Regions from separate parts of the Kitasatospora misakiensis genome, predicted to be linked through region 3. Evidence: riboswitches for the same ligand, from Rfam matches in the RefSeq annotation. Region 3 holds a riboswitch; each other region holds the start of a gene.

Region 1 (5,811 bases), on a different contig from region 3:
CAGCGCCGCGCCGCCGCGCTCGGAGGCGGGCGGGGTGGTGCCGAGGTCGAGCCGGTCGGTGCCGCGGGTGGCGCGCTGCTCGGCCTCGCGGGCGTCCTGGGCGGCGAGCCGGGCGCGTTCGGTGGCGCCGAGGCTGTTGAGCAGTTTCTGGGCCTTGGCGAGCCGCTGCTGGATCTGCTGCTTGCCGTCGGCCAACACCTTGCGGGTCTGCTCCAGCTCGGCGAGCTTGGCCGAGGCCTCGGCGCGGCGCTGGTCGAGCACCCGCTGACGGCCCAGCACGTCGTGCAGGGTCTCGTTCTGCCGCTCGGCGGCCTGGTCGAGGGTGCGGGCCCGGGACAGGTAGGCCGCCGGGTCGGTGGAGAGCATCAGCTGGACGGTCTGCGCCATCCCGCCGCCGCGGTACTCCGCGCCGGCCACGGTGGCCAGGTCACCGCGCAGCTGGTTGAGCTCGTCCTGGGAGAGCGCGATCTGCTGCTGCAGCGTGCCGGTCTCGTGCTGGAGCCGCTGCTGGGCCTCCTGGGCGGCGTTGAAGCGCTCGGAGGCCTGCTCGGCCTCGTCGTAGAGCTGCTCCACCTGCGCCTTGACGTCCTTGCGGTTCGTCGGGGCGTCGGGGGCGCCGGGAACGGCCCGGGCGGTGCCGGCGGTGGCCACGCCCAGCGCGGTGGTGGCCGCCGCGGTGAGCACCAGCGCCCGGGCGAGCGCATGCGCACCTGACAACGGGGAACGGCGGTGCACGGCCATGCGACGTCAGCTCCGATCCTGGGCCGGGGCCCGCCGCCGCTCCGGTACGGGCGGCTGTCGAAGCGGGCGTCCGGTGGCAGACGTTAGCGAGTCAGGGCAACCGTTTCCAAACCCCTCCGAATCCGAATATTCAGGCACTGATCGGACATCAGATCGGTTCGCCCGCCGGCCGTCCCGATGACCGGGGGAAAGCCGCGGGCCCGGTCTCCCCCACGGGGGAGACCGGGCCTGCCGGGAGCCTGCCGACCGGAGGGTCAGAGGCGCACGATGGAGTTGACCGGCATGTTCGACGCCGACTCGTAGCGGACCGACGCACCCGGCTTCGGGGCGTGGATGACCTGGCCGCCGCCGACGTAGATGCCCACGTGGTGGCGGTCGGCGTAGAAGATCACCAGGTCGCCGGGCTGGGCCTGGGAGATGTCCGAGCCGATCCGGGTACCGGCGTTGGCCTGGTCCTGCGAGGTGCGCGGCAGCGACACACCCGCCTGGGCGTACGCCCAGCCGGTGAGGCCCGAGCAGTCGAAGGAGTTCGGGCCGGTGGCGCCGTACACGTACGGGGCGCCGAGCTTGCTCGCGGCGGCGGCGATCGCGGCGGCGGCGCGCGAGCCGTTGGCGGCGGGCGCGGCCGGCGCGGCCGGCTTGGCGGCCGGGGCAGCGGCGGCGGCCGGCGCGCTCAGGTCGCTGCGGCTGGTGTCGCGGGTGGCGCGCTCGGCGTCCGCCTTCGCCTTGGCGGCCTTGGCGGCCTCGGCCTGCGCGGCGTCCGCCTTCGCCTTGGCCTCGGCGGCGGCCTTCTCCTCGGCGGCGCGGAGGGCCTGGCGCTCCTGCTCGGTGAGCGTGTTGAGCAGCTGCTGGGCCTGCGCCAGCTTGCCCTGGACGTCCTCCTTGGAGGTCTTCAGCTGCTGGGTGGTGGACTCCAGCTCGCCGAGCTTGGCCTGGGTCTCGGTGCGGTCCTGGTCCAGCCTGCGCTGCTGCTCCTGGAGCTCCTTCAGCGCGCCGGACTGGGTGGAACCGGCCTGGTTCAGCGCGTCGGCCTGGTTCAGGAAGTTGTCCGGGCTGGCGGAGAGCATCAGCTGGACGGTCTGCGAGATGCCGCCCGTGCGGTACTGCTCGCCGGCGATCTCGGCGAGGCCGCCCTGCGCCTCGGTCACCACGGCCTGCTGACGGGCCACCTTGTCCTGCAGGTCGGAGACCTGCTTCTGCAGTTCCTGCTGCTTGGCCTGGGCGCCGTTGTACTTCTCGGTCGCGACCTCGGCCTGCTCGTTGAGCTGGTCGACCTGCTCCTTGACCTGGTCCTTGGTCGGGGCCGGGTCGGCGTGGGCGCCGGACTGCGCGGAGAGGGCGACGGCAGCGGCGGCCAACCCGGTCAGGATCGAGACACGGGCACGGCCGGCGGGCTTGGGACGACGATGGGACGCCACGAAGGCGGACTCCTTCTTCCTCATCCGCCTACCGGGTGAGCTGACGGGTTCGGGCGGAAGCGTGCCCTACGACGCCTCACCGTCCGCGCGAGCGGGCGGCCTGGCGCCGATTCACCCCGGAGGAACGTGGTTCCCCGGCTCCGCTCCACAGCGGACCCCCGACTGCTGGGTCTTCGTCCGGACGGGCCCCTGCGGCCCCGCCCCGCTGCTTCGCGAACTCGGCGGCGAACCCCGCCGCCACCCGGGCTGGGTGATCGACTGTGCGTGGTTCGAGGCACGACCCTAGTAATAGAACCGTGATCCGTTCAAATCCTTGTCAGAAAAAAGCCGGAAGAATACCCAAGTTCCCTTGTGAAAATGACCGAGTGTGATCACGGGCCCACATCGAGCTGATCATTTTCGCCCGGACGGGCTAACGGCCGATCGAAACACCAGTGCCACCCCCGTCGGAGGTGGCACTGATCACAAGGCTCGGAGAACGGTCCCCGCGCGTGTCGTGGCGGTCCGTCAGACCCGTCAGAGCCCGCCGGACCCGTCGAAACCGGGGCAGACCCGTCAGACCCGGCGGATCGTGTTGATCGGCATGGCGTCGGCCTTCATCACCTTCACCACGTCACCGGTGTGCGGCGCGTGCACCACCATGCCGTTGCCGATGTACATCCCGACGTGGCTGCGGTCGGCGCGGTAGATGATCAGGTCGCCCGGCTGGGCCTCGGCCAGCGAGGGCACCCGGGTGCCGTAGTTGCCCTGCGCCTGCGAGGTGCGCGGCAGCGAGACGCCGGCCTTCCCGTACGACCAGACCATCAGACCGGAGCAGTCGAAGGTGGTCGGACCGGTGGCGCCCCAGACGTACGGCGAGCCCTGCTTGCTCATCGCGTTGGCGACGGCCGCGCCCGCCATGCCGCTGGCCTGCGGCAGGCTGCCCAGGTCGGTGCGCTCGCTGCCGCGCGAGGCGCGGTCGGCCTGCTGCTGCGCCGCCTTCACGGCCGCGCGGTCGGCGGCGCTCAGCGAGTTCAGCAGGTCCTGGGCTTCCTTGAGCTTCTTGTTGACCTCGGCCTTGGACTGGTTCAGGTCCTTGGTGGTGCTGTCCAGCGAGGCCAGGACGGCGGCCGCCTCGGACTTCTGCTGGTCGAGTCGGCGCTGCTGGTCCTGCAGGCCCTTGAGCGCCTCGGCCTGGCTGGAGCTGGCCTGCTGCACACTGGAGGCCTTGTCCAGGTATCCGGACGGGTCGGAGGAGAGCATCAGCTGGACGGACGGGTCGATGCCGCCGGTGCGGTACTGCTCGCCCGCCACCTCGGCCAGCCCCGACTGAAGCTGGGTCATCTGCTCCTGGCCGCGGGCGACCTGGTCCTGGAGCTGGTCCGCCTGCTTGCGCAGCTGGTCGGCCCGCTCCTTGGCGCCGTTGTACTTCTCGGTGGCCTGCTCGGCCTCTTCGTTCAGCTGGTCGATCTGCGCCTTGACGTCGTCCTTCTTCGGCGACGGGCTCGGCGCTGCGTGGGCGGCGACCTGGGCGGAGAGAGCGACCGCGGTCGCAGCGGCAGCGGTGAGCACGGAGACCCGCGCGCGGCTGGGCTGCTTGGGACGGCGGTGGGAGGCCAAGAGACCCGCTCCTTCTTCCAATGGCCTCACCCGATTGGGCGAGAATCCGGAAAATAGGTTTGACGCCAGACCCTAGTGAAGATCCACGTTTCGCGCCACTCCCACGATTGCGCGAACCTGGCCTCCGCACCCCGGCTTCACGAAACCCGCACAAGACCGCGATCCCGGCGCTGACCAGCCGTCATTCCGGTCACACCTCGACCGGCTACGGCCGGGCCAGCCGGTTCAGCAGGAGCACCGACGCGACGGGGCGCGCGCCGGCCTTCCGCACGCCCTCCGCCACCTCCCGGTCCGTGGAGACCACCACCACCGGGCGGCCCTGCGGCTCCGCCCGGACCAGCCGGCGGATCAGCTCGTCCGCCGTCTCCCCGGTCCGGCTGAACCGCACCCGCACCCCGCGCGGGGGCGCCATGATCACCGGCACGTCCAGGTCCTGGCCGTCGAACACACAGGTGACCTCCGCCTGGGTGCGCTGCGCCAGCATCGCCAGCCCGCCCAGCAGGCGGATCCGCTGCTGCTCCAGCGGCAGCGTCGGATAGCCCGTCTTGGTCACGTTGTAGCCGTCCACCACCAGATGGACCTGCGGGATCGCCAGCAGCTGGTCCAGCAGCGCCGGGTCGTCCTCGGCCAGTCCGCGCCGCGCCACGTCGTGCGGCGAGGCCGCGCCCGGCACCACCGCCTCCACCAGGTCCGCCGGGCGGATCTGGGAGACCGGCAGCGCCAGCTCCCGCTGGAGGCCCTGCGCCGACTGCAGCACGGTGTCCAGCAGCAGCCGCAGCCGCATGTCCTCGACGCTGCGCCCCTCGCGGGCCGACCGGCGGCCCTGCTCGACGGAGGTCTCCAGCTCCGTGACCCGGTGCCGCAGCCGCCGCGCCTCGCCCTCCGCGGCGCTGCGCTCCGCCGCCGCCTGCGCCCTGACCGCCTCCAGCTCGGCGGTGACCTTCCGGGTCTCCGCCTGCGCCCGGCGGGTGTCGCTCTCCAGCGAACGCAGCCGCCGGCGCAGCGACTCGGCCTCCTTGCGGACGTCCTCCGACTCGGCCCGCTGCCGCTCCAGGTCGGACCGGGCCGTGGTGCGCAGCTCGGCCAGTTCGGCCTGGAGCTTCTCGACCAGCCGGGTCGCCTCCGCCACCGCGCCCTCGGTGCCGGCCCGCTCGGCCTCCTCGCCGGCCTCGGCCACCAGCCGGCTCCAGCCGGCGGACCGCACCAGATAGGCGGCCGCGGCCACGTCCATCGGGTCGGCGGCGCCCGGCACGGTGCCCGACTCCAGGGCCCTGACAAGGTCCGGCTGGCCCAGCCGCAGCCGCTCCGCTATCCGCACCCGGAAGGCCGGCTCCGCCTCCAGCGCCGCGGCCAGCGCGGTCGCCGCGTACTTGGCCCGGCGGGCGGGGGTGAACTTGGCGTACTGGCGCAGCGACTGGGGCAGCTCGCCGAGCGGGAGGCCGCCGAGCGCGTCCGAGGCCAGGCCGACCACGCGCCGGCGCACGCCCTCGGGCAGCGGCCGGTCCAGCGTCTCGGGCGCCGTACGGTCGCCCTCCCCGCCGTCGCCGCCGGTCGACTCCCCCGCGTCCGGCTCGCTCGGTCCGCCCGGTCCGCCCGGTCCGCCCGCGCCGCCGAGGGCTGCCGCCGGCTCGTCACCGCCGCCGGACTCCTCCCCGGCCGGCGCCTCCGCCGGGGCCACGGTGCCGGAGGGGGCGGCCACTGCCGCGTCCGGCGCCTGCGCGTCCACAGCGGGCTGCCGCCCCTGCGGCCCGGCGGGCTCCTTCGCTGCGTCCACCACGTCCTCGGCTCCGATCCTGGTCCAGCGGGGTACGGCCGTCGGCCGCCACCCCCGTCACACTCCGTGCGTTCTCTCCGTATTGTCCCGTGCGGCGGGCGGCCACGCCGCCCGCCGCCCACCCACGAGCGGTCAGCCCTGCTCGGGGGCCCCGGCGGCCTCGTCCGCGCCGGGGCGGGCGATCAGCTCGACCTGGTCCACCGCGTTGCACCAGCGACAGCGCACCGACTCCACGGTCTCGCTCAGCACCTGGGTCTCCTCGACCTTGGACTCGCCGGC
Region 2 (5,811 bases), on a different contig from region 3:
CATTGCAGGTGCACGGGCTCTTCGACACCGAACTGGAACTCTTCGCGAAGAGCCCTCCCGGCGGCACGTAAGCGGACATAGCCGACTGAATCGGCAAGCCGCCGATAACCGCCCGTAGGCGACCCCCCGCTGAATGTTGATCTTCGGACGCCGGGAGTCGCCCTTTCGTGACGCTCCGTCAGGTGAGTCGTATGCTGTGAGACATCTCACGCGCCACCCCGGCAACGGAAGGCCCGTTCCGGCGCATCTGCGTGGGTACCGGGAGAACCGCCGACCGGTGGCCGGTTATGTCCGGTTTTCGGACCGGTGGTCCCCCTCGGTACGGCAGCCGACTGCGGGCCGGGCGGGCCGATGTCCTACGATCTCCGCCATGAGCACCGCAGCCATCCCGGGCGCGCCACTGCCCGTCCGCACTCCAGGCTCCCGTGCGCGGGGGCGCCACCGCCGTCCCGAGCGCCCCGAGATCCCGGCCGGTTCCCCGGCCCTGCTGCTCGCCGTCCCCGCGGCCGCCGGGCCGGAATCCCGGTCCGTGGTCGAGGAGCTGCTGTCCATCGTCCGCAGCGAGCAGAACGGCGTCCTGACCGTCGCCGGCTACCTCGCGGCCGACGGGACCGACGGCGAGCGCACCGTCGCCGAGCTGCTGGCCGAGGCGGCCGAGGCCGGCCTGCCGGCCCCGATCGTGGTGCCGCTGGCGCCCGGCCCGCACGACTTCCTCCCCGAACTGCACGCCCTCGCCGCCGAGTACGGCGCCCCCGTCACCGACGCGCTGGGCCCGCACCCGCTGCTCGCCGAGGCCGTCCACGTCCGCCTCTCCGAGGCCGGTCTGGCCCGGGCCGACCGCGCCCGGCTCTTCGCCATCGCGACCGCCGCCGACGGCGTGGTGCTCACCACCGTCGGCGGGCAGGCCGCGGCCGACGCCGCCGGCATCACCGGCATGCTGCTGGCCGCCCGGCTCGCCGTGCCGGTCGTCCCGGCCGCGCTGGACGTGCCCGGCTCGGTCGCCGAGGCCGTCGCCCACCTCAAGGAGATGGGCGCCCAGAACCCGGCGCTCGCCCCGCTGGTGATCGGCCCCGAGGCGGACGCCGAGCTGCTCGCCACGGCCGCCGAGGAGTCCGGCTGCCCGTCGGCCGCGCCGCTGGGCGCGTACCAGGCGGTGGGCCAGCTGGTCGCCTCCACCTACCTGGCCGCGCTGCCGGCCGTCGACCCCGCGCTCGCCGTCGAGGACGCCGAGGACGCCGGCCCGAGCGGCGGCGGGCGGCACGCCGCCCAGTAACGGACACCTCGCCGGAGGGCCCGGAACGGTCACCCCGTTCCGGGCCCTCTCGGCACTACCGCTCGCCGACCCGCGTGACCGGATCCCGCGGCGCGGCGGCACGGCTACCGCCCGACCCTGGTGGTGGGCGCGGCCGCGTCCTTCAGTCTCAGCGCGGGGACCTGCACCGGCCGGGACTGGCCGGCCAGGGTCGGCACCGGCGCGGCGGCGGCGTTCCACTTCGGCTGCGCGTCGCCCTCCTCGCCCGCCCGGCGGACCTTGAGCACCTCGGTCGACCCGGTCCGGCGCAGCAGGATGTTCTTGGGCGCCCCGGCCTCCGGGTCCAGCCAGAGCTCGTTGCCGCCGAACTCGCAGTCCAGCAGCAGGACGTCGTCCGGCTTGCCGTCGGCCCCGGCCCGGAAGGCGACCCCGGCCCGGCGGTAGCCGGTGAACCGGGTGCGGCTGAAGGTGACGGACTCCCCGGCGAGTTCGTGCCGGGCGGTGGAGACCGCGAAGTCGCTGAGCCCGGCCGCGTCGATCAGCAGCCCGTCGAAGACGCTGCCCTTGTCCCGGCCGAGCGCGTGCAGCGCCACTCCCCCGCCCGCGTTGCCGTACAGCACGCTCGCGGTGTAGTCGAAGTCGTTGAGGTAGGCGCCGTGCTCGATGCCCCAGCCGCCGTTGTGGTAGGCGGCGAACTCGGTGACCACGTGGTGCCGCTGGGCGTTGAGCCAGACGAAGATGCCGTCCTGCAGGTTGTTGTGGGCGAGGCAGCGCTGGAAGGTCCAGACGCCCTCGCTGTTCTCCGGCCACTCGAAGCCGGAGGCGCCGTTGGCGCCCTGCACGCCGACCGCGACGCAGTCCAGGGCCTTGCCCCCGGTGCCCGCGCCGAGGTTGAAGCCGGTCAGCCGGTAGGCGCGGGGGTTGGGTTCGAGCAGGGTACGGGAGGCCACGCAGGACTCGTAGACGATGTCGTCGGAGGGCTGCTGGGGGGTTCGGGTGTCCAGCGGGCCGTCCCACCAGTAGGCGTCCTCCCAGGTCTCGTGGCTGACGCAGCTGCGGAAGGTGATGCCGTGGCTGGCGTGCGGCACGAAGGCGTGGCTGCCGGCGTCGCGGACCACCACGCCCTCGACGACGGTGCCCCGGGTGGCGTCGCCGAGCCGGTGGAAGTGCAGACCGTACCGGCCGAGCACCGGCGCGGTGACCGGTGCGGTGCCGTCCGGGCCCCGCCAGGTCTCCTTGGTGTCGGCGCGCGGGCCGACCCAGCGCAGCGCGGCGTGCCGGACGTCGGCCCGGCGGGAGCTGGTGAGGTGGACGTGGGCGCGGCCCTTGGCGGTGCCCTCGACCCGGACGCTGCGGGTGAGGTTGAGCAGTTCGGCGCCGACGGTGACGCCTCCGCCGGCCGCGACCCGGGGGTGCGGGTGCTTGAGCGGGGTCTCCAGGGTGACGGTGGTTCCGCTGACGGACCGGAGGGTGACGAGGTCGTAGCGGGCGGCGAAGCCGTCCTGGTCGGGCGGGCCGGTCGGGGTGACGGCCAGTTCGTCGCCGGGGAGCCAGCCGGCGGGCGGGGCGGCCAGGTTGACGACGGTGTCGCCGGCCTTGAGGTCGCGGTCGGCGCGGACCCAGGCGGTCTTGGCAGCGCCGTCCAGCCGGAGGTAGCCGGCGCCGGTGACCCAGAGGCCGACGTCGGTGTCGACCACCGTCATGCCGTCGCCCTTGAAGCGTTTCTCGTCGACGCCGGGGAAGCGCAGTGTGTGGGTGTGGTCCCCGTCGGGGGCGAGGGCGAGGGTGCCGCGGATCTCGACGTTGCCGGCGGCGGCGAGGGTGAGGGTGCGGTCGGCGGCGAAGGTGAGGCTGCCGCCCGGCTCCACCAGCAGGGAGCCGACCTCGGCGTCGGTGTCGAGCAGGACCTTGTCGGTGATCCGCACGGCGCTGCGCGGGCCGGGTGGGCCGCCGCCCCAGCCGGCCCGGTCGGACCAGCGGCGGCCGCCCTGGTCGACGGTGGGCGCGGGGGCGGGCTGCTCGGGGGGTCCGGCGCCCGGGGCTCCGGTGCCGCCCGGCGGGGCGGCGCCGTGGCCGCCGCCCGGGCCCATCGGGCCGGCCGCTCCGGCCGGGGGCGTCCCGACCACGGCGGCCGGGGTGACCAGCCGGGTCTCCCCGGTCAGCGAGCGGCGCAGGATCTCCTCGCCGCTGATCGCCGCGAAGGCGGTGCCGACGGCGAGCCAGCGCAGTAATCCGCGACGGCTTACGGGAGTTCGGGGTAGTTCGGGCGGGATGTCCACTCTGCGGTGTTTTGCCCGGCGATGCGCTCCGCGCGGCCGGGCGGCCGGTCGAGCGGCGTCCGGCTCCTCGTCACTGCCCATCGGTGCGTAGCCCTCCCCCCAGACGGCTGCGGCGGCGTCGGCGCGCTGCCGACGTTCTGAAGCATAGGCAGTTGTGTTGACCAGGACGGGCGTTACCGGAAATCGGTCATTTCTGATCATGAAGGACAGCCTCTCAGCACGGTTTTCGTAAACCGTGACGACCGTCACACATGTTTGCGGTTTGAACTCGCCTCTGCTTAACGTGCTCCCGTTCGTGGCCACACGGACCCAGCTCGTTCGCAACGCCGAGTCCTGCCGTCGGGCGTGCTGGCAGTGCAATTTGCACCACGGCAGGAGCGGGGGAACCACAGGTAGTTCGCCCAGGACCGGTCCTCGGACCGGACCCGGGCTAGGGGTGAAGCCGCGTCCACAGCGCGGCCGGGCAACTCCGGCCCGAATCCGACAGCTCACCTCGCAGGCGTGGGAGAGGACCACGTCTTCATGCTGCACACCAACGGCACCCGTCTGTCCGGCCGTACCCGTCGCGCGATCGCCGCCCTCGGCGTCGCGGGCATCGGCCTCACCATCCCCTGCCTCACCGCCGGCACCGCCTCGGCCGCCTCCGTCGCCACCTGGGACAAGGTCGCCCAGTGCGAGAGCACCGGCAACTGGAGCATCAACACCGGCAACGGCTTCTACGGCGGCCTCCAGTTCACCAACTCCACCTGGGCCGCGTTCGGCGGGACGTCGTTCGCCCCGCGCGCCGACCTCGCCACCAAGGACCAGCAGATCGCGATCGCCGAGAAGGTGCTCGCCGTCCAGGGCCCCGGCGCCTGGCCGGTCTGCTCGATCCAGGCCGGTCTGACCAAGGGCGGCACCCCGGCCGCCGTGGACACCACGACCGCCGCCAAGCCCGCCGCCCCGGCCCCGGCCCCGGCTGCCAAGCCGGCCGCCCCGGCCCCGGCCGCCCAGCCCGCCGCCCCCGCCGCCAAGGCCCCCTCCGCCGACGCCGCCCAGCAGCGCTCCGGCGGCCAGGACTGGCAGAAGTGGCGCCAGCAGGACGGCCAGCAGGCCACCGGGGACTACACCGTGGTCGCCGGCGACTGGCTGTCCTCCATCGCCGACAAGAACGGCGTCCAGGGCGGCTGGGAGCGGCTGTACGAGCTCAACCGCGCCACCCTGACCAAGGGCCCGCACACCATCTACCCGGGCCAGCACCTGACCCTGGGCGACCACACCAAGACCCAGGCCTCCGCCACCGACCAGTCCGGCCAGGGCTTCGACTGGTTCAACCGTGCCAAGGGCGCGCAGAACGGCACCGCCACCGCCACCGACGCGTCCGCCGTGACCCAGGACAAGGCCCAGGGCCAGCCGGCCGCCAAGCCCGCCGCGAAGGCCGAGACCCCGGCCCCGGCCGCCGCCACCGGCAGCATGGCCGCAGCCGTCGCCTTCGCCCAGTCGAAGGTCGGCCAGGCCTACGTCTACGGCGGCACCGGCAACGGCGGCTGGGACTGCTCCGGCCTGACCCAGGCCGCGCTGCGCGCCGCGGGCATCTCCGTCCCGCGCGTCGCCGCCGACCAGGCCGCCGCGTCCACCCACGTCTCGCTGGACGCCCTCAAGGCCGGCGACCTGCTGTTCTGGTCCAACAACGGCCAGGACTCCGGCGTCTACCACGTCGCGCTCTACACCGGCGACGGCAAGTACATCGAGGCCGCCAACCCGAGCGTGGGCGTGCGGGTCCAGACCGTCGCCAACTTCGCGCCGGACTTCGCCGGCCGGGTCTGACCGGTCTGACCGGTCCGACCGGCGCACCGCCGGTAGGACCGCACCACCGCCAGGCCCGTGCCCCCGGGGAGCAGTCGCTCGCTACCCGGGGGCCGCGGCATGCCCGGGCTCCGGACGGCCCGATCGCCCAGGAGGGCTGAGCGGGAACGCCGAGGGCCCGGGGAGCATGTCGCTCCCCGGGCCCTCGTGGTCTGTCCTCAGCGCGCGCGGGCGCCGGTCGAGCCGCGCATCACCAGCTCCGGCTGGAACATGAACTCCCCGCGCTGGACGGCGTTCCCGCCGACCTCCTCCAGCAGGGCGTCCACGGCCGCGGTGGCCATCGCCTCCACGGGCTGGCGGACGGTGGTCAGCGGCGGCTCGGTGAACGCTATCAGCGGCGAGTCGTCGAAGCCGACCACCGAGACGTCCTGCGGCACCGACAGGCCCCGCTGACGGACCGCCCGGATCGCGCCGAGCGCCATCATGTCGCTGCCG
Region 3 (5,811 bases):
CCTCCGGGCGCGAAGCTGATCCTCCTCATCACGACCCACCGGGTGGCCCCCGGCCTGCTGTCCTGGCCCGCCTGGGAGGCACTGCGGTCGGCCGGGCGGGTGCTCGCCGGCGGCGCCGACCACCCGCAGCTGCCCGCCGTGCGGCAGGCGGGCGTCGAGGTGGAGATCGTGGCGCCCGGCTCCGCCCCCGCGCTCGCCCGCCTGCTGACCGGATCCCCCGCCGACGCCGGCGCCGCCGACACCGCCGACGCCGCCGACACCACTGACGCCGGTCCGACGGTCTGGCTGGGCGGCCCGGACGGCGACCCGGGGCTGACCGACGCGCTGGCCCGCCTCGCGGTCGAGCACGCCGGCGAGGTGCCGGAGATCGAGGTGCTGCCGGGCTCCTACGACCTGCCCGGCGCGCGCCTGCTGGACCTGGTCTCCGTGATGGACCGCCTCCGCTCGCCGGGCGGCTGCCCGTGGGACGCCGAGCAGACCCACGCCAGCCTGGTGAAGTACCTGGTCGAGGAGGCCTACGAGCTGGTCGAGGCGATCGAGGAGGGGGACCGCGCCACGCTCCGGGAGGAGCTGGGCGACGTCCTGCTCCAGGTCTTCTTCCACTCCCGGATCGCCGAGGAGCACCCCACCGGGGCCTTCTCGATCGACGACGTGGCGGGCGACATCGTCGAGAAGCTGATGTACCGGCACCCGCACGTGTTCGGGGACACCGAGGCGAGCGGCACGGCCGAGGTGGAGGCCAACTGGGAGGCGCTCAAGGCGGCCGAGAAGTCGGAGCGCGAGTCGGTGCTGGACGGCGTGCCGGCCGGGCTGCCCTCGCTCGCGTACGCGGCGAAGCTGGTCTCGCGGGTGCGCCGGGCCGGGTTCACCGGGGTGCCGGACGAGCCGTACGAGCTGCCCGCCGCGCTCACGGCGGAGTCGGCGGGCCGGTTGCTGCTCGCGGTGGCGCAGCGCGCGCACGACGCCGGGATCGACGTGGACGCCGCGCTGCGGGCGGCGGCGCGGGGGTACCGCGACGCGGTGCGCGCCGCCGAGGGCCTGAAGCCCGCCGAGCCGGCGGAGGAGCCCGAGCCGACGGAGGAGCCCGAGTAGACCGCGGAGCGCGAGTAGACAGCGGAGCCCGAGCAGGCCGAGGAGCTCCAGCAGCCGAGGAGTTCCAGCAGGCGGGCCCGGCCCCGGGCCCGCCGAACCGTCCTCAGGCCGCGGCGACCTCCTCCACCGGACGGCGCTGCGGCGGGACGACCTCGCCGATCGCCTCGCCGACCAGGGCGACGAGTTCGGCGAGCCGCTCCAGGTCGAGGTGGTCGGGGAGTTCGGAGAGGGAGACGATCCGCTCGCCGCCCGGCCCGGCCACGCAGAACAGGTCGATCGGTCCGAGGTGCTTCTCGGCGGTGTCGACCAGGGCGGCGACGTCGCTGGGGCGGCGGACGTCACCGCCCACGCCGACGACCCGGCAGCCCGGGCGGTCGAGTTCGGTGGCGAGGTCCTCGGCGACCCCGCTCCGCTGGTCGGCGATCAGCATCCCGGCGGCTCCCGCCGCGGTGAACCGGCGAGCGAGGTCCGCCCCCGACCCGCCGTCGAGTACCGCGACGATGACCGCACCGGTGACCCGCATGGCCCTGCTCCTCCCTGTGGGCGGCTCCGCACCGGCGCCCACGGACATCTTGCGGAGGATCGTAGGCACGACCTGACCCTCCGCAACAGGAATTACCCCTCAGGTGACCAGGCTCACGCCTCCCGTTCCCCACGATCACCGGACGGTGTGAACGAGGCGCGACCGACACCACCCAAAACGCGACCGACACCACCCGGAACGCGACCGACACCACCCAAAATGCGACCGCCCGCGCACTGCCCCCGCGCCCACGGTGCGGTGGCCCGGACCCGCCCGGGATACCGTCGACCCATGCCAGCTCAGCCCGCCTCCGCCCGTCCGCCCCTGTTCACCTGGGAGTTCGCCGCCGACCCCTACCCGGCGTACGCGTGGCTGCGCGAGCACGAGCCGGTGCACCGGACCACCCTGCCGAGCGGGGTGGAGGCCTGGCTGGTCACCCGGTACGCGGACGCCCGGCAGGCGCTCGCGGACAGCCGCCTCTCCAAGAACCCGGTGCACCACAGCGAGCAGGCCCACCGCACCGGCCGGGTCGGGATCCCGGGCGAGCGCCAGGCCGACCTCATGACGCACCTGCTGAACATCGACCCGCCGGACCACACCCGGCTGCGCCGCCTGGTGTCGAAGGCGTTCACCCCGCGCCGGGTGGCGGCCTTCGAGCCGCGGGTGCAGCAACTGACCGACCGGCTGATCGACGGCTTCGCGGCCCGCGGGTCCGCCGACCTCATCCACGAGTTCGCCTTCCCGCTCCCCATCTACGCGATCTGCGACCTGCTCGGCGTACCGGCCGAGGACCAGGACGACTTCCGGGACTGGGCCGGGATGATGATCCGACACGGCGGCGGCCAGCGCGGCGGCGTGGGGCGGGCGGTGAAGCGGATGCGCGCCTACCTGGCGGAGCTGATCCACCGCAAGCGCGCCGACCTCGGCGACGACCTGATCTCGGGGCTGATCCGGGCCAGTGACCACGGCGAGCACCTCACCGAGAACGAGGCCGCGGCGATGGCCTTCATCCTGCTCTTCGCCGGCTTCGAGACGACGGTCAACCTGATCGGCAACGGCGTGTACGCGCTGCTGCGCAACCCGGGGCAGCGAGCCCTGCTCCAGGAGTCGATCGGGCGCGGCGAGAGCGCGCTGCTGGAGACCGGGATCGAGGAACTCCTGCGCTACGACGGCCCGGTGGAGCTGGCCACCTGGCGGTTCGCGACCAGTCCGCTGACCATCGGTGGGGTGGAGATCCCGGTCGGCGACCCGGTGCTGGTGGTGCTGGCGGCGGCGGACCGGGACCCGGCGCGGTTCGCGGACGAGAACACCCTGGACCTCGCCCGGACGGACAACCCGCACCTGGGCTTCGGGCACGGCATCCACTACTGCATCGGCGCTCCGCTGGCGCGGTTGGAGGGGCGGGCCGCGCTGACCACGCTGCTGTCCCGGCTGCCGGACCTCCGGCTCGCCGCGGACCCGGAGGAACTGCGTTGGCGCGGTGGTCTGATCATGCGCGGGCTTCGTGAACTTCCGGTGGAATTCACGCCCGAAAGGACAGCGGACGCAACCTTTTCGAACCCCTCGCCGGTCAACTGACGGGGACTCGACGGCTGCTCCCGACACGCTGACGCGCAGTCTCCGAAGGCCGGTCCGTAGGGGTCTGAATCACCATCAACCCGGGCATACCGCTTCGGTTGGTGGACAATCCATCATGGGACGTGATTTCCATGTGATATCGGCGATATGAGCTTGTGATTGCTCTGAAGATCTGTCTACTCTCCGGGGAGCTCGCGGAAGCGAGTCCCGTGCGCGGAACGCCGAGTCCTGCCCGCCGTGTCACCGGAAACCGACCAGAACCCTGGGCAGGGGCGGGGGAACCAGGTCTTTGCGCCGTCTCCCACGGCTAGGGGTGAAGCCGCCTCAGCGCGGCCGGGCCACCTCCCGGTCCGAACCCGACAGCTCACCTCGCAGGCGTGCGGAGAGGGACCTTTCATGCTGTTCGTTGGAACCGGTCGTCACCGTCGCCGCACCCAGACCGAGAAGGCCATCGCCGTCGCCGGGGTCGCCGGCGTCGGACTGGCGATGCCGATCCTCACCGCCACCGGCGCCTCGGCCGCCCCGGCCTCCACCTGGGACGCGGTCGCCCAGTGTGAGAGCGGCGGCAACTGGAGCATCAACACCGGCAACGGCTTCTACGGCGGGCTGCAGTTCACCTCCGGCACCTGGAAGGCGTTCGGCGGCACCGCCTACGCGCCGCAGGCCAACCAGGCCTCGAAGGCGGCGCAGATCTCCGTCGCCGAGAAGGTGCTGGCCTCGCAGGGGCCGGGCGCCTGGCCGGTCTGCTCCAAGAAGGCGGGCCTGAGCAAGGGCGGCGCCCCGGCGGCGGTCGACACCTCGACGGACGCCGCGCCGGCCGCCCAGCAGCAGCAGGCACAGCCGCAGCAGCAGGCCCCGAAGCCCGCCGGGCCGAAGCACGCCGCCCCCAAGTCGCAGGCCCAGCAGGCCCCGCAGGCCACACAGGCCCAGCCGCAGCAGCAGCAGGCCGGCCACGGCTACACCGTCCGCGCCGGTGACACCCTCGCCGGGATCGCCACCACCCAGGGCGTCCAGGGCGGTTGGCAGGCCCTGTACGACGGCAACCGCGGCACCGTCGGCGGCGACCCGGACCTGATCGTCCCGGGCCAGGTCCTCGCCCTCGGCTGACGTCCGGCCCGCCGCGGTGCCCGCGCGCCGGCCCCGGCCGCGCGCGAGCACCCGGCGGACCGCACGGCAGCAGACCACACCGAACCGCACCGGACGGCGCCCGTCCGGATCCGATCGATTCCGCCCGCTTCGTCCACATCCGGGCGTCCCCGGGCGGGCAACCAGGTGAACTACCGGTGCGTAGCACGGCCACACGCTGAGACGGAGTCGAGGTGGACGTGGCCCGGACAGCGCGTGCGGTTAGGCTCTGGTCGTAACGACTCCGCAATCGTCCGGCCGACCGCACCCACCTTCGGCCGAACCTGCTTCCGCTAGGAGATGCCTCGTGCCGTCCATCGATGTCGTCGTAGCCCGTGAGATTCTCGATTCGCGAGGCAACCCCACGGTCGAGGTAGAGGTCGGCCTCGACGACGGCAGCACCGGCCGTGCCGCTGTCCCGTCGGGTGCCTCCACCGGTGCCTTCGAGGCCCTGGAGCTTCGCGACGGCGACAAGAACCGCTACTTCGGCAAGGGTGTCGAGAAGGCCGTCCTGGCCGTCATCGAGCAGATCGGCCCCGAGCTGGTCGGCTACGACGCCACCGAGCAGCGCCTGATCGACCAGGCCATGCTCGACCTGGACGCCACCCCGGACAAGTCCTCGCTCGGCGCCAACGCCATCCTGGGCGTCTCGCTGGCCGTCGCGCACGCCGCCTCCGAGGCCAGCGACCTGCCGCTGTTCCGCTACCTGGGCGGCCCGAACGCGCACGTCCTGCCCGTCCCGATGATGAACATCCTCAACGGCGGTTCGCACGCGGACTCCAACGTCGACATCCAGGAGTTCATGATCGCGCCGATCGGCGCGGAGTCCTTCTCCGAGGCCGTCCGCTGGGGCGTCGAGGTCTACCACACGCTCAAGGGCGTGCTGAAGGAGCGCGGCCTGTCCACCGGTCTGGGCGACGAGGGCGGCTTCGCCCCGAACCTGGACTCCAACCGCGAGGCCCTCGACCTCATCGTCGAGGCCATCCAGAAGGCCGGCTACGTGCCGGGCAAGGACATCGCGCTGGCCCTGGACGTCGCCGCCTCCGAGTTCTTCGAGGACGGCGCCTACCAGTTCGAGGGCAAGGGCCTCACCTCGGCCGAGCTCATCGAGTACTACGCCGGCCTGGTCGCCGCCTACCCGCTGGTCTCCATCGAGGACCCGCTGGACGAGTCGGACTGGGACGGCTGGAAGGCGATGACCGACAAGCTGGGCGACAAGGTCCAGCTGGTCGGCGACGACCTGTTCGTCACCAACCCGGCCCGCCTGGCCCGCGGCATCGAGACCGGCACCGCCAACGCGCTGCTGGTGAAGGTCAACCAGATCGGTTCGCTGACCGAGACCCTGGACGCCGTCGAGCTGGCCCAGCGCAACGGCTACCGCTGCATGATGTCCCACCGCTCCGGCGAGACCGAGGACGTCACCATCGCCGACCTGGCCGTCGCCACCAACTGCGGCCAGATCAAGACCGGTGCCCCGGCCCGCTCCGAGCGCG
Region 4 (5,811 bases), on a different contig from region 3:
GTCCTGAAGGCCCAGCAGGACCTCGGCGTCGAGGTGCCCGCCACCGCCGTCGCCGACTACGAGCGGGTGATCGACCAGGTCGACCTCGCTTCCATCGCCGCCCGCGAGCGGGTCACCCGGCACGACGTCAAGGCCCGGATCGAGGAGTTCAGCGACCTCGCCGGCCACGAGCAGATCCACAAGGGCATGACCTCCCGGGATCTGACCGAGAACGTCGAGCAGCTCCAGATCCGGCAGTCGCTGGAGCACGTGCGCGACCGCACCGTCGCCGTGCTGGTCCGCCTGGGCCGGCTCTCCGCCGAGCACGCCGAGCTGGTCATGGCCGGCCGCTCGCACAACGTGGCCGCGCAGGCCACCACCCTCGGCAAGCGCTTCGCGTCGATCACCGACGAGTTGCTGGTCGCCTTCCGCCGCCTGGAGGAGCTGATCGCCCGCTACCCGCTGCGCGGGATCAAGGGCCCGGTCGGCACCGCCCAGGACATGCTCGACCTGCTCGGCGGCGACACCGAGAAGCTCGCTGAGCTGGAGCGCCGGGTCGCCGGGCACCTCGGCTTCGAGAACGTGCTCACCAGCGTCGGCCAGGTCTACCCGCGCTCGCTGGACTTCGAGGTGCTGACCGCCCTCGTCCAGCTCGCCGCCGCGCCGTCCAGCCTGGCCAAGACCATCCGCCTGATGGCCGGCCACGAGCTCGTGACGGAGGGCTTCAAGGAGGGCCAGGTCGGCTCCTCCGCGATGCCGCACAAGATGAACACCCGCTCCTGCGAGCGCGTCAACGGGCTGGCCGTGATCCTGCGCGGCTACGCGTCGATGACCGGCGAGCTGGCCGGCGACCAGTGGAACGAGGGCGACGTCTCCTGCTCGGTGGTCCGCCGGGTCGCGCTGCCGGACGCCTTCTTCGCCTTCGACGGCCTGCTGGAGACCTTCCTGACCGTCCTCGACGAGTTCGGCGCCTTCCCGGCCGTGATCGAGGCCGAGCTGGACCGCTACCTGCCGTTCCTGGCCACCACCAAGGTGCTGATGGGCGCGGTGCGCGCGGGCGTCGGCCGGGAGACCGGGCACGAGGTCATCAAGGAGCACGCCGTCGCCTCGGCGCTCGCGATGCGGGCCGGCGCCCGGGAGAACGAGCTGCTGGACCGGCTGGCGAACGACGACCGGATCCCGCTGGACCGGGCCGGGCTGGACGCGCTGCTGGCCGACCGGCTGTCCTTCACGGGGGCGGCCGGTGCGCAGGTCGCCGAGGTCGTCCGCCAGGTCGAGGCCGTCGCGGCCGCGTATCCGGAGGGCGCCAAGTACGCGCCGGGCGACATTCTCTGACGCTCGCTCCACCCCGGCTTCCGGGCCCCGTCGCCGATTCGGCGGCGGGGCCCGCGGTGTGTTCGGGCCTCTCGGCGGGGTCGCGGTGGGGGTCAGCGCTGTTCGGCGGCCGGGTGGCCCGGGTCGAGGGGCGGGGCGTTGGTGCCGCAGGCGTAGCGGCAGTCCGGTTCGGCCACCGGGTGGTGGTCCTCCGGCGCCAGGACGTTCCCGTGGACGGCGGCCAGGGCCGTCAGCCCGCCCGCCACGAGCAGCCCGGCGCAGATCAGCATCGCGGTGTGGAAGGCGGAGTCGACCGCGGACGGCACCTGGTAGGCGTCGCCGCTGAGACCGGCCAGGGCGGGCAGCGCGGCGACGGCGAGCAGGCCGGCTGCGCGGGCCGCGGCGTTGTTGACCCCGCTGGCGATGCCCGCGTGCCGCACCTCCACCGCCGCCAGCACGGTGGCGGTCAGCGGGGCGACCAGCAGCACCATCCCGCTGCCCATCACCGCGACGGCGGGCAGCACGTCCGTCCAGTACGAGGCGTCGGGCCCGATCCGCAGCATCAGCAGCACGCCGACCGCGCAGAGCAGCGGGCCGACGGTGAGCGGCAGCCGCGGGCCGATCCGCTTGCCCAGCCGTCCGGCCCGGGCGGATAGCGCCAGCATGATCACGGTGATCGGCACCAGGGCCAGCCCGGAGATCAGCGGGGAGAAGCCGGAGACGATCTGCAGCTGGACGACCAGGAGGAAGAAGACGCCGCTGAACGCCGCGTAGACGGCGAGGGTGACCAGGTTCACGGCGGTGAACAGCCGTGAGGAGAACAGGCCGAGCGGCAGCATCGGCTCCGGGGTGCGGCGCTCGACCACGATGAAGGCGGCGCCGAGCAGCACGCCGGCCGCGCCGGTCACCCAGACCGTGGCGGACAGGCCGTTCCCGGCGGCGGTCAGCGCGTAGGTGATGGTGCCGAGCGCGAGGGCGGCCAGCACCGCGCCGAGCACGTCGAAGCGGCCGGTCGCGGACTCGTCCCGGCTCTCCGGGACGTGCCGGGCGGCCACCGCGACCACCATCGCGGCCAGCGGCAGGTTCAGCAGGAAGATCCAGCGCCAGCCCGGTCCGTCCACCAGCCAGCCGCCGAGGAACGGGCCGACGGCCGCCGACACCCCGCCGAGTCCGGACCAGAGGCCGACCGCCGCCGAGCGGTCGTCCGGATGGAACACCGCCTGGAGCATCGCCAGCGAGCCCGGGGTGAGCAGGGCCCCGCCGATGCCCTGCACGGCGCGCGCCGCGATCAGCACCTCAATGGTGGGGGCGGCGGCGCAGGCCGCCGACGCGGCGGCGAACCAGACCACGCCGAGCAGGAAGACCCGGCGCCGGCCGTACCGGTCGCCGAGCGCGCCGCCGAGCAGGATCAGGCCCGCCAGGGTGAGCAGATAGGCGTTGAGCGTCCATTGCAGGGCGTCGAGTTGGGCGCCGAGATCGGTGCCGATCCGGGGCAGCGCGACGTTCACGACGGTCCCGTCGAGCATCGCCATGCTGGAGCCGAGCACCGTCGCCAGAAGTACCCAGCGTCCCTGCGCGGTGCTCAATCGCAGGGTGCCGGCCTCGGAGGTAGTCACGGCTCATGGTCGGTCTCCCGGGGCTGAAGTGACAAGGGTCACCGGGGGTGTGTCGGGGATGTCCGTTGGGTGAGTGATCGTGTGCGCACCGATGACGATATCGGCGGAGAGTACCGGATCACTTGCGCGCGGTGAATGGATTGTGCACGTACTGTGCATGCCTCTCGAGCGGAGCGTCACGACATTCCGGACTTTGGTCCCGGGTGCCGGAGATCGACATTGCTTCACCCGAACGGATGGGTTTTAGTTCAGCGACCGCCCGGCGTCAGCCCGGGTGGCCACCGGGTGGAACGCCTAGTCCTGCCGCTGCCCGGTGGTACGCAACGAACTCTGTACGGCAGGAGCGGGGGACCCACAGGTAAGTCGCCGGACCCGAATTCCCACGGTCCGGCTTGGGGTGAAGCCGCGTCTTATTGCGGCCGGGCAACTCCAGCCCGAACCCGACAGCTCACCTCGTAGGCGTCGGAGAGGACATCTTCCATGCCCGCACAGGCTCGTCGTATCGCCCTGCCCCGCGCCGCCCGGATCGGCATCGCCACCGCCGTCACCGGTGCCGCCTTCGCCCTCCCGCTGGTGACCACCATCACCGCCCAGGCGCACGAGGCCCCGGCCGCCGGCCAGACGCAGCAGAGCAGCACCTGGACCGGTGCCGTCAGCGTCGACGCCGCCCCGGCCGCTGCTCCGGCCGCCCCCGCTGCTCCGGCTGCCGCCCCCGCCGCTCCGGCTGCTCCGGCCGCTCCGGTCGAGGACACCTACAAGGTCGTTGGCGGGGACACCCTGTCGAAGATCGCCGATGCCAAGAACGTCGACGGTGGCTGGAAGGCCCTGTACGACCACAACCGCTCGGTCGTCGGCGCCAACCCGAACCTCATCTTCCCGGGCCAGAAGCTCGCGCTGGGCGCCAAGGCCGCCGAGGTCGCGAAGCCGGCCGCCCCGGCCCCGGCCGCCAAGCCCGCCGCGCCCGCGGCCCCCGCCGCCAAGGCGCAGGTCTCGCAGGACTCGGCGAAGCCGGCCGCCCCGGCCGCCCCGGCCGCCAAGCCGGCGGTCCAGGCCGTCGCCCTCCAGGCCGCGCAGCCCGCCGCCCCGGCCCCGGCCGTCGCCGCCTCCGGCTTCGTCACCCCGGTGGCCAACCCGAAGATCGGCACCGCCTACGGTGTGGCCGGCTCGATGTGGGCCTCCGGCTACCACACCGGTGTCGACTTCGTCGTCTCCACCGGCACCCCGCTGCGCGCCGTCGGCGCCGGCACCGTGGTGAAGGCCGGCAACGGCGGCGCCTACGGCAACGAGGTCGAGATCAAGCTCGCCGACGGCAAGTACGCCCAGTACGCGCACCTGTCCTCGATCGGCGTGTCGATCGGCCAGACCGTCACCGTCGGCCAGCAGATCGGCCTCTCCGGTGCGACCGGCAACGTGACCGGCCCGCACCTGCACTTCGAGATCCGCACCGGCCCGGAGTACGGCTCGGACATCGACCCGCTCGCCTACCTGCGGGCGCACGGCGTCGCGATCTGACCCTCGGTCTGATCGACGCGATCCGGCACTGGGCCGGATCACATGCCACCGCTGGGTGCGGGGCGAAACGACCTCCCGGAATGGTCATGTCGGGTGACCGAACGACCGGGTGATCGCCGCACCTTCAGTGGATCGACGGGCGCGGGACACGCCCGTCCTGCCGGCCGGCCCGGCTCACGAGACCTCCTTCGTGAGCCGGGTCGGCCGTCGTCGTACCCGGGGGGTGTGGTTCGGTGGTGCGGATTCTGACTCGGCGTCAGGAGTCTTGGTGGCTCTGCCGGTTCAGGAGCGGTGGGCGGGCAGCGCCTGTTCGGCGGCGGTCAGCAGTTGGTGCACCCGGTGGCCGAACTCGTCCGCGTCGCGGGCCGGTTCGGGGAAGACCAGGCGGACGTCGCGGTGGCCGTGCGGGTGGTCCAGGCGGAGCACCAGACCGTACCGGTCGAGGGCGAGCGGGCGGATGTCGGGGTGGTCGGCGAGCAGTGCCGGGTCGAGCAGCCGGGTGAGCACGGCGAGCGCGTCGGGATGGTCGTCGGCGAGGTGGGTGAGCAGGCCGGCCTCGTAGCGGGCGAGCGGGTCGGGGGTGGCCGCGGCGAGGTCGGCGCCGGTGATCGCGGTGGTGCCGTACGGGGTGGAGAGGGCGGCGTGCGCCACGTCCAGGCGGAGGTGGACGCTGAGACCGTCGTCGGCCAGGTGGGCGAGGTGGAGCCGGCCGGCCAGGGTGAGGCGGCCACGGACCCGGTCGCGGACGGCCACCGGGGCGATGTCGGTGAGGTCGAGCACGACGGCGAGGCCGTCCTGTTCGCGGGCGGCGGCGGAGGTCACCGGGGAGTCGAGCGGGGCGCGCAGCCGGAGCCGGGAGCCGTGCACCGAGACGGGGGTGGTGAGTTCGTGCTGCTCGCCGCCGGCGCGGAGCACCACCGAGGAGGCGGCGGTGAGCAGGCTGCCGATCCGTTCGGCGGCGGTGGGCTCGGGGATCTCGGCGTCGTGGTCGTGGTCGTGGTCGTGCTGGTGAGCGCGGTCGCCGTCATGGCCGTGGCCGTGGCCGTGGTTGTGCGGGTGGGGGCGCATGGGTACGGGACCTCCGACGGGCTGGCCTGTTGGTTAGGTGAGCCTAACCTAATCAGTTGTGAGGGGGAGAGCAAGGCGCCGGGACGTACGGCGAAGGGCCCGGACGTGCTGTCCGGGCCCTTCGCCGTAGGGGTGGTGCTCGTCCGTCCGGGGCCGGTCAGCCGATGACCGCCTGGGCGTCGATCTCCACCAGCATCGGCTCCTGCGGCAGCTCGACGAAGATCGTGGTCCGGCACGGCTTCACGCCGCCCGGCTTGATGTTCTCCTCGATGAACTCGGCGTAGACCTCGTTCATCAGCGGGAAGTCGGCCCGCTTGGTGAG

The links. A riboswitch is a leader RNA that binds a small molecule or an ion and turns the genes downstream of it on or off. The one in region 3 is predicted to bind cyclic di-AMP.
Region 1: it holds a riboswitch for cyclic di-AMP, as region 3 does, so the genes downstream of both, ACFP3U_RS03770 (C40 family peptidase) here and ACFP3U_RS20220 (LysM peptidoglycan-binding domain-containing protein) in region 3, are expected to answer to the same signal.
Region 2: it holds a riboswitch for cyclic di-AMP, as region 3 does, so the genes downstream of both, ACFP3U_RS26185 (transglycosylase family protein) here and ACFP3U_RS20220 (LysM peptidoglycan-binding domain-containing protein) in region 3, are expected to answer to the same signal.
Region 4: it holds a riboswitch for cyclic di-AMP, as region 3 does, so the genes downstream of both, ACFP3U_RS14580 (M23 family metallopeptidase) here and ACFP3U_RS20220 (LysM peptidoglycan-binding domain-containing protein) in region 3, are expected to answer to the same signal.

Annotation. Positions count from the first base shown of each region.
Region 1 is NZ_JBHSOF010000002.1:418,321-424,131, forward strand. It holds gene ACFP3U_RS03765 (C40 family peptidase) at 1-717, opposite strand, end outside; gene ACFP3U_RS03770 (C40 family peptidase) at 996-2,159, opposite strand; cyclic di-AMP (ydaO/yuaA leader) riboswitch at 2,170-2,322, opposite strand; gene ACFP3U_RS03775 (C40 family peptidase) at 2,715-3,758, opposite strand; gene ACFP3U_RS03780 (NYN domain-containing protein) at 3,964-5,265, opposite strand; gene ACFP3U_RS03785 (hypothetical protein) at 5,665-5,811, opposite strand, start outside.
Region 2 is NZ_JBHSOF010000040.1:13,774-19,584, forward strand. It holds gene ACFP3U_RS26175 (sirohydrochlorin chelatase family protein) at 371-1,273, shown strand; gene ACFP3U_RS26180 (hypothetical protein) at 1,378-3,531, opposite strand; cyclic di-AMP (ydaO/yuaA leader) riboswitch at 3,886-4,046, shown strand; gene ACFP3U_RS26185 (transglycosylase family protein) at 4,033-5,337, shown strand; gene ACFP3U_RS26190 (LacI family DNA-binding transcriptional regulator) at 5,535-5,811, opposite strand, start outside.
Region 3 is NZ_JBHSOF010000026.1:18,445-24,255, forward strand. It holds gene ACFP3U_RS20205 (nucleoside triphosphate pyrophosphohydrolase) at 1-1,092, shown strand, start outside; gene ACFP3U_RS20210 (SDR family NAD(P)-dependent oxidoreductase) at 1,196-1,615, opposite strand; gene ACFP3U_RS20215 (cytochrome P450 family protein) at 1,907-3,193, shown strand; cyclic di-AMP (ydaO/yuaA leader) riboswitch at 3,436-3,587, shown strand; gene ACFP3U_RS20220 (LysM peptidoglycan-binding domain-containing protein) at 3,590-4,300, shown strand; gene eno (phosphopyruvate hydratase) at 4,626-5,811, shown strand, end outside.
Region 4 is NZ_JBHSOF010000015.1:119,918-125,728, reverse strand. It holds gene purB (adenylosuccinate lyase) at 1-1,314, shown strand, start outside; gene ACFP3U_RS14585 (MFS transporter) at 1,407-2,909, opposite strand; cyclic di-AMP (ydaO/yuaA leader) riboswitch at 3,219-3,386, shown strand; gene ACFP3U_RS14580 (M23 family metallopeptidase) at 3,390-4,421, shown strand; gene ACFP3U_RS14575 (DUF2470 domain-containing protein) at 4,704-5,489, opposite strand; gene ACFP3U_RS14570 (RidA family protein) at 5,647-5,811, opposite strand, start outside.